2 regions of the Micromonospora sp. RTGN7 genome follow, and region 1 is predicted to be linked to the other one. Evidence: riboswitches for the same ligand, from Rfam matches in the RefSeq annotation. Region 1 holds a riboswitch; the other holds the start of a gene.

What was found. A riboswitch is a leader RNA that binds a small molecule or an ion and turns the genes downstream of it on or off. The one in region 1 is predicted to bind cobalamin.
Region 2: linked by a shared signal. The riboswitch ahead of SNR22_RS06720 (ribonucleoside-diphosphate reductase subunit alpha) and the one ahead of SNR22_RS26670 ((2Fe-2S) ferredoxin domain-containing protein) in region 1 are both predicted to bind cobalamin.

What each region holds. Positions count from the first base shown of each region.
Region 1 is NZ_JAPZLF010000026.1:56,872-61,283, forward strand. Features, by position in the region: gene SNR22_RS26655 (precorrin-2 C(20)-methyltransferase) at 1-955, opposite strand, end outside; gene SNR22_RS26660 (precorrin-8X methylmutase) at 952-1,617, opposite strand; gene SNR22_RS26665 (sulfite reductase subunit beta) at 1,614-2,492, opposite strand; cobalamin riboswitch at 2,538-2,719, shown strand; gene SNR22_RS26670 ((2Fe-2S) ferredoxin domain-containing protein) at 2,854-3,507, shown strand; gene cobN (cobaltochelatase subunit CobN) at 3,504-4,412, shown strand, end outside.
Region 2 is NZ_JAPZLF010000003.1:332,867-337,278, forward strand. Features, by position in the region: gene SNR22_RS06715 (ribonucleotide-diphosphate reductase subunit beta) at 1-163, opposite strand, end outside; gene SNR22_RS06720 (ribonucleoside-diphosphate reductase subunit alpha) at 163-2,568, opposite strand; cobalamin riboswitch at 2,702-2,921, opposite strand; gene SNR22_RS06725 (serine/threonine protein kinase) at 3,181-4,412, shown strand, end outside.

The sequences.
Region 1 (4,412 bases):
GGGCTCGGTCTACCTCCACTGTGTTGCCGGATGAGTGACGCATCAGGCCTGGGCGCTGCGGAACGCGCTGGACGTATGGTCCGTAGCCGATGACGTGGTCGACCTCCGCGAGCACCTGCGACGCCTCGGGGGAGAGCCACTGGTCGGGGCCCGGACCGAGGCCCACGACGATGACTTCGGCACCGGCGACGGGCTCGACGACCTCGCTCGCTGGGCGGTCGTAGCGCGCCACACCGGGACGGGTGTCGCCGGGGACCAGGACGATCGAGAAGTACGGCACCGTCGCGGGGTCCACGTCGACGACCGGGAGCACCCGCTCGGCGTCCATCGACGCCCGCTCGACGTACCAGGACCCCTCGACGCGTCCCGCCTGCTCGAGCGCCGAGCGGACCTTGGCGAACGTGCGGCCGAGTTTCATGATCACGGCGCCGTCGGTGTCGGCGAGGCGCCGGGCCAGTTCCGGCTCGGGAAGGGTGCCCGGCAGCACCGTCAGCACGTCGGTCTGCCGGACCAGGGGCAGGGCGGTCGTGGCCGTGGCGGCCGCAAAGGCGGGCACGCCTGCGACGACCTGTGTCTCGAACTCGTCCGCGAGCCGGTCGTGCAGGTACATGAACGAGCCGTAGAGCATCGGATCGCCCTCGGCCAGCACGACGACGTCGCGGCCCGCTCTCAGGTGCGCGCGGAGCCGATCGCCACACTCGGCGTAGAAGTCGGCCATCGCGCCGGCATACCCGCCCGGATGGTCGGTGGTCGCCGTCGTCACCGGGTAGCTGAGGGCTTCCTCGATCACGCCCTCCGGGAGCAGATCGGCGGCGATGCGACGGGCGTTCGACTGCTTGCCGACGCCCTGGTGGTAGGCGACGACATCCGCCGCCCCGATCAGCCGGGCGGCCTTCAGCGTGACGAGCTCGGGATCCCCCGGGCCGAGACCGACGCCGAACAGTCGCCCGCTCACTCCGCCTCCTGCGCCAAGGCGTTGAGCGCCGAGGCGGCCATCGCCGAGCCACCCCGACGCCCCGTCACCACGAGGTAGGGCACGTCGAGCCCGGGTGCATCGGTGGCCAGGTCGATGAGCGCCTGCTTGGACTCGGCCGCACCGACGAAACCCACCGGCGTGCCGATGATCGCGGCCGGACGAGGGGCGCCGTCACGCAGCATCTCCAGCAGGTGGAACAGGGCCGTGGGGGCGTTGCCGAACGCGACGACGGCACCCTCGATGTGCTCGGCCCACAGAGACACCGCCACCGCAGACCGGGTCGTGCCCCAGTCGCGGGCGAGCGCCGGAACCTCGGGCTCGGGCAGGAGGCAGCGGACCTCGTTGTCGCGGGGCAGCCGGGCGCGGGTGACGCCGGCGGCGACCATGCGCGCATCCGTCAGGATCGGCGCTCCCGCGTCGAGGGCCGCCCGGGCCGCCGTCACGAGACCGGGGTGGATCACCAGGTCCCGCGTCAGGTCAATCTGTCCACACGCATGGATCATCCGCACCGCGACCTTCTCGGCGTCGGCGGGAACGCGCGAGAGGTCGGCCTCGCTGCGGATGGTCGCGAACGACTCCGCGTAAATCGCCGCGCCGTCGGTGACGTAGTCATAGCGGCGCGTCGGTGGGGCGAGAGTCATGCATTCTCCAGATCGGGGACGAGCAGGGTGCGTTGTGACGTGACGATGAGGCTACCGGCGCCGAGGGCGGGGACCTCGTCCATGAAACGGGCATCCACCCGGCTGTCGGGAACCGCGAGGTGCAGCGCGACACGGCCGTCGTCCTGCGTGATCCTCCCAAGCGGGGGTGGCGGCGTGCTCACCCGGGTTGCCGCGGCACGCTCGAGTGCTCTGCCCAGCACCGCTGCGCCTGCGCCTGGCAGCTCGTCGACGTGCCAGGGGGAGCTTGGTTCGCTGCCGGCGAGCTCGACGAACCGCACGGCGAGTGCCGTCAGCGCCGCAGCGGCCTCGCCCAGCGGGACCACCGGTCCCCACGCCGACGTCCCGGCGCGCAGCTGCGCGGTGCTCGCGTCGAGCGCCACGAGACCGAGGTCCAGGTCGCGTCCGACCAGGTCGCCGCGGCCGTCGTCGAGCACGAACAGGAACCGGCCGGCCAGCGCGGCGAGCAGGGGCTCAGCGCACAGCCGGGTATCGAGGTCAGCGACGACCGGACGTAGGTCGGCGCGGCCACCGCTGCGTCCGGTGAGCGGTGAGGCCAAGATGTTGCGCACCCGCTCGTGCGACGTCGACGGCACGAGCCCGGTCGCCATGATCGCGTCCACGACCGCGTCCGGCAGGCACCCGTGGTCGTGCTCGATGCCGCGCACCTGGAGGTTGGCACGGCTGGTCAGCTTGACCGTGCCGTCGCCGTACCTGCCCGCCACCTGGACGAGCGCGCCGAGCGCCTCGGTCGTCACGGCACCACCGGGAACGCGCACCCGGACGAGCGCGCCGTCGGCGGCGATCCAGGGGCGCAGCAGGCCGGGGCACAGGTCGCGCCGGGTCCTATCGGTCACGGAGCCATCGTGCCAGAGCCCATCTCGGGCACTGTAGGCCGACGGTGCTACGTTCGTTCTGCCAGCCAAACTCAGCAATGAGCCAGGGAACCCGGTGAAAGTCCGGGACTGACGCGCAGCGGTGAGGGTGACGGGCGGAGCACGATGCCACTGGACCAACGGTCTGGGAAGGCGCTCCGTCCGGTTGATCCTGAGTCCGAAGACCTGCTGGCCGCAGACCCGTCTGCGACACCTGCCCATCCAGGCCTCGCGAACAGGCCTCCGGACGAAGGAAGACCGTCGTGTCTCGTTATTCTCGCTCCCACCAGCTCGGCTCCTCGCCCCCAGGTCCTGCCCACCCGGCTCGTCTGCTTCTGACGTCGTGAGCGTCCTCGTCCACGTCGCGATCGCGCTTTCGGACGCCGCCCGACCTGCGGTGCTGCGCAGGGAGGCGGAGGCCGCTGGCGCCCGTCTGGCTTTCCTGCAGGGCGGCGAGCCCACGCTCACCCACGTGCTCGACCTGCTGCACGCCGACGGCATCCCAGAGGTTCGCCTCGAGGCGGTGAGCACCGACGACCTGACCTACGCCCGCTCGTGGGTGGGACGTGTCGCCGGCCACTGGCACCGCCAGCAGGTCGACCCGCCGACCATCCGGTTCGGAGAGCGCAGCATCACCGGTCGCGAGGCGCCATTGTCGTCACCTGCCTGGGACTCGCCCCCGCCGTACCGGCACCATTTGCTGCTGTGCCGCGGCCCGCGCTGCAGCGCCCGAGATGCGGACGAGACCTACCGCGCGCTTGTCGGCGCGCTCGTCGAGCACCGCCTCACTGACTCTGATGTCCTCATGGCACAGACCGGGTGTTTATTCCCCTGTAATCACGGCCCCGTGGCCGTCGTTCACCCCGACGGCACCTGGTACGGGCCGGTGCGACCGGGCGACGCGGCACGGCTGGTCCGCGAGCATCTGCGCGCCGGTCGCCCGGTCGACGACCTGCGCCTCGGCTCCCGGATCATCTCCACCGAAGGAGAAGCATGACCCGCATCGTTCTCATGTCAACGTCGGACACCGACCTGTTGTCGGCGCGTGCCAGCGACTCGAACTACACCTGGGCCAACCCTGTTCGGGTCACAAACGAGCGCCGCCAGGCCCTGACCGCCGAGGCAGACCTGGTGGTGCTGCGCGTACTCGGCTCGCCCGAGGACGTGCGGGACATCGCTGCCCTCGTGCGCGATGTCGGACGGCCGCTGGTCGTCCTCGGTGGGGAGCGCACGCCGAATGCCGCACTCATGGAGCTCTCCACCGTGCCGATGGGCGTCTGCGCCGAGGCGCACCGCTACCTCGCCGAGGGCGGCGCGGATAACCTGCGTCAGCTGCACGCCTTTCTTTCCGACACGGTGCTGCTGACCGGCGAGGGCTTCGAGCCGCCGGCCGTCCTGCCCGAGTGGGGCGTGAGCCGGCAAGCAACCGGGACCGATTTGCCCCGGGTCGGTGTCCTTTACTACAGGGCACACGAGGTGAGCGGCAACAACGCGTTCGCGCACGAGCTCGCAGACGCGATCGACGCGACCGGCATGGCGGTCGGAGTGCCGATCTTCGTCTCCTCGCTGCGGGCGGCGCCCGACGAGCTGTTCACCGAGCTCGCCACGCTCGGCGCGATCGTGGTCACCGTACTCGCCGCCGGTGGTTCCAAGCCCGCCACCGCCAGCGCCGGCGGCGACGACGAGTCCTGGGACGTCGAGCGGCTACGTGCCTTGGACGTCCCCGTGCTGCAGGCGCTGGCGCTCACGTCCAGCAAGGCCCAGTGGGAGACATCTGACGACGGTGTCACCCCGCTCGACTCCGCAACCCAGATCGCCATCCCTGAGTTCGACGGCCGGCTGATCACCGTCCCGTTCTCATTCAAGGAGGTTGACGCCGACGGTCTGCCGCGCTACGAGACC
Region 2 (4,412 bases), on a different contig from region 1:
GATCGATCTCCTCGACGGTCCAGGTGTTCCTGATGGCGTCCTTGAACCGGTCGAAGAAGTGCGGGTAGCGCATCGGGCGCAGGGTCAGATCCATGCCGGGGTCGAGCAGCCGCTGCCTGGCGGCGGGGACGTCATCGGTCGTACGGGGTTCGGGAATGGTCATCACTGGCAGGCCTCGCAGCTCTCGGGGTTCTCCAGGGAACAGGCCAGGGCCTCCTCGTCCGGCACCGCCGGATCGAGGCCGGCAGCCGGCGGACTCGTCGCGGGGGAGAGGGAGACGGTGGCCTGCTGGATGCGCGTCGCGGGGCGCGAGCGCAGGTAGTACGTGGTCTTCAGCCCGGCTTTCCAGGCGTATAGGTACATCGACGAGACCTTGCCGATCGTCGGTGCACTCAGGAACAGGTTCAGCGACTGCGACTGGTCGATGTACGGCGCCCGGGCCGTAGCCAGGTCGATCAGTGCGCGTTGCGGCAGCTCCCAGGCCGTGCGGAACAGTTCTCGGACGTCGGCCGGCAGGCCGGTGATGCCCTGCACAGAACCCTCGGCGCGTTTGATCTGCTCGCGGATCGGAGCGGTCCAGAGGCCGCGGGCTTTCAGTTCGCGTACCAGGTAGGTGTTGATCTGCAGGAACTCACCGGACATGGTCTCGCGCTTGAACAGGTTGGAGACCTGCGGCTCGATGCACTCGTAACAGCCGGCGATCGACGCGATCGTCGCAGTCGGCGCGATCGCCACCAGCAACGAGTTCCGCAGACCGTGCGCGGCGATCCGGTTCCGCAGGGCGGCCCACCGCTGCGTCTGGGTGGGTTCGACACCCCACAGGTCGGGGTGCAGCTCCCCGCGGGCCGCGCGGGTCTCGGCGTACGCCGGATGGGCGCCGAACCGTTCGGCCAGCCCGGTGGAGGTCTCCAACGCGGTCAGGAAGATCTCCTCCTGCACTCGGGTGGACAGCTCCGTGGCTTCGGCGGAGCCGAACGGAAGCCGTAGCGCGAAGAAGGCGTCCTGCAGGCCCATCAGCCCGAGCCCGACCGGCCGCCAGCGGGGGTTCGACGCGGCGGCCTCCTCGCTGGGGTAGTAGTTGATGTCGATGACCCGGTCCAGGAACATGACCGCGGTGCGCACCGTCTCACGAAGCTTGTCCCAGTCGATCCCGTCCGCGTTCAGGTGAGCGCCGAGGTTGACCGAGCCCAAATTGCAGACCGCGGTCTCGTCGTCGGAGTTGACCTCGAGGATCTCGGTGCACAGGTTCGACAGATGGATGGTGTTGCCGGGAGCGCCGGTCTGGTTCGACAGCCGGTTCGACGGGTCCTTGAACGTCATCCAGCCGTTGCCGGTCTGGGCCAGGGTCCGCATCATCCGCCCGTACAGGTCGCGGGCCCTGACGGTCTTGACCGCCTTCTTCTCCGCGACCCGATAGGCGGCCTCGAAGTCCTCGCCGAACAGGTCCGGCAGCTCCGGCGCGTCCGACGGGTCGATCAGCGACCAGTCGGCGTCCGCCTCGACCCGGCGCATGAACTCGTCCGGGATCCAGTTGGCGAGATTGAGGTTGTGCGTGCGGCGTGACTCCTCGCCGGTGTTGTCGCGCAGCTCAAGGAATTCCTCGATGTCCGGGTGCCACGGTTCCAGGTAGACGCAGGCCGCGCCCTTGCGCCGGCCGCCTTGGTTGACCGCCGCGACGCCCGCGTCGAGGGTCTTGAGGAACGGCACGATCCCGTTCGACCGGCCGTTGGTGCCGCGGATCAGGGCGCCCCGCCCGCGTACCCGGGACCAGGAGATGCCAATGCCGCCGGAGAACTTCGACAACCGCGCCACCTGGTGATAACGCTCGTAGATCGAGTCGAGCTCGTCGCGCGGCGAGTCCACCAGGAAGCACGACGACATCTGGGTGTGCCGGGTGCCGGAGTTGAACAGCGTCGGCGAACTGGGCAGGTATGCCAGCGAGGACATCAGCCGGTAGAAGCCGATCGCCTCACCGGGGGTCTCGGAGAGGCCGCAGGCGACCCGCAGCAGCCAGTACTGCGGAGTCTCCAACACCAGCCGCGACTGTGGGTGTCGCAACAGGTAACGGTCCGCGACCGTCCGCAGGCCGAAGTATTCAAACCGAAGATCGCCGCTGAGATCGACGGCGTCGTCGAGCTTGCGGGCGTTGCGGGCCACGAACGCCGCGGTCTCGTCGCCGATGAGTCCCTGGTCGTAGGCGTGCCGGATCGCCTGGCTGAAGCTGGCGACGCCCTGCCCTCGGACCTCCTTGTCCACGTACGCAGCCAGCAGCCGCGCCGCGAGCTTCGAGTACTGCGGCTCCTCGCCGATCAGTTCGGCGGCGGTCTGGATGGAGAGCTTGTCGAGTTCGGCGGTGGTGGCGCCGTCGTACAGGCCGTTGATTGTCTTGGTGGCGACCCGCAGCGGGTCCACCTCGTCGAGATCGGCCACCCACCGCTCGACCGCCCTCACGATCTTGTTGACATCGACCGGTTCGGTGTCGCCGTCGCGTTTCCGTACCTGCATCGCGTGCCGGCGCCGCTCCGGCGCCTCCTGCTCGGACGCAGCCATCTTCTGCACAGTCGTCATGTCCCCTCCGCACGCGCTCTCCGCACGATCGGCGGGCGCGCAGAAGACGCCACCGCCCCCTGGCGGAGTCGTCCGCCGGGGGACCGGCTGATGGCGTCGACCGTCCCGCGCGGCCTCCGACCACCGCACGCCGGACGGCATGCGGTGCGCTGGCAGGTCTTCGGACTCGCGGGCACGGCCGGGGAACCCCGGTCTCCTACTGGCCGTCGCTTCCCAGACCCTCTCCGGTCCAGTGCTTCTTGACGGCGGTCGTTCCCACTCACCGCTGCGGGGCAGTCCCGGACTCACACCGGGTTCCCTCTTGCCTCGACCATGGCTGAACCAGTGGTCGAACCAGCTACGAGCAACACCATATATGGGTGTTGCGGCAAAAGAACAACCCCAGATGGTGTGTCGGGCGGGTCGCACCCCTCATGTCACGCTCCGTGATTCAGGCGATATCCCCGGTATGGATTCCTCGCTGGCGGAGCAGCCGCCTCGGGCGGTCCAAGGTCCACCGTCCGGTTGCCGTAAGTCGGCTCCGCCCACGAGCCGGGCGGCCCTCGAATCTTTGCGGATCATGCCGTGACCTGGTATACCGTAGCGGGCTTACTACGATTGGGGAGGCACAAAGTGGACACCGCTGGTGGCGTGCATCCACTACTCTCGATCGATTCCGCCACGCTGGGGGCCTACCAGCTGATCGGCCGGCTGGGCACCGGCGGCCGGTTGGCCGTCTACCTCGCCGAGGGCGCGGACGGCAGCCGTGTGGTCATCAAACTGATCCACGCCGACCTCGCCGCCGACGCCGAGTTCAGCGGCCGGTTCCGCAGCGAGGCTGAGCGGGCCCGCCAGGTGCCGTCGGCCTGCACGGCCGAGTTCATCGGCGCCGACCTTGATCACGATCCGCCCTACCTCGTGGTGGAGTACGTCGACGGCCCGAGCCTGGAAGAGGTCGTCGCGGAGCGGGGTCCACTGCAAGGTGGCGAGCTGCACTCGCTGGCGGTGGGGGTCGTCACCGCGCTGACCGGCATCCACGGCGCGGGGGTCATCCACCGCAACCTGAGGCCGGGCAATGTCCTGCTGCCACCGGGCGGCCCCAAGGTGATCAACTTCGGCATCGCCCGGCCGTTCGAGGCGACCAGCCAACACACCCGTACCGACGTCACGGTCGCCTACCTGGCGCCGGAGCAGTTGTCCGTCGAGGCGCGGACGCCGGTGACCCCGGCGGCCGACGTGTTTGCGTGGGGCTGCGTCATCGCGTACGCCGGCACCGGCCGCACGCCGTTCCTCGGTGACTCGTCCACCGCGGCCGCCGGCAGCGGCCTGGCCCAGCCGCCACGTCTGGACGGGCTGCCGGAGTCGCTGCGAGCTCCGGTGCTGCTGGCCCTCGCGAAGGATCCGGCAGACCGGCCGACCGCGCCGAAACTGCTCGCCATGCTGCTGGGCGAGGAGCCCGTCCCGCACCTGCGGGCGACCGTTGAGCCGAGGCACCGCCGGCATCTCCCGCCGAGGCACCGCCGGCGCTTCCTTCTGCCGGCCGTCCTCGCCATGGCGCTCCTGCTCGCCGGGCTGACGACCGCCGGCCTCCTGCGCAACCGGGACGCCGACCCACAGGCGGCCATCCTGGCACCCAACCGGACCGCCACCGCCGTCGCCCCGCCGGCGCCGGCCGGCTCACCACCCGCCCCACCGGCCCCGCTCTCCGCCGGCGCGAGCCCGTCGACGGGCGCGTCCACCCAGAAGACGCCGTCGACCTCGCCCTCCGCCGGCCCGTCCGCCGCCGCCACGCCCACCGCCGGCCCCTCTGCCGGCCCTTCCGCCGGCCCCTCCGCCTCCGCCTCCACCGTCTCGGCCTCGGCCAA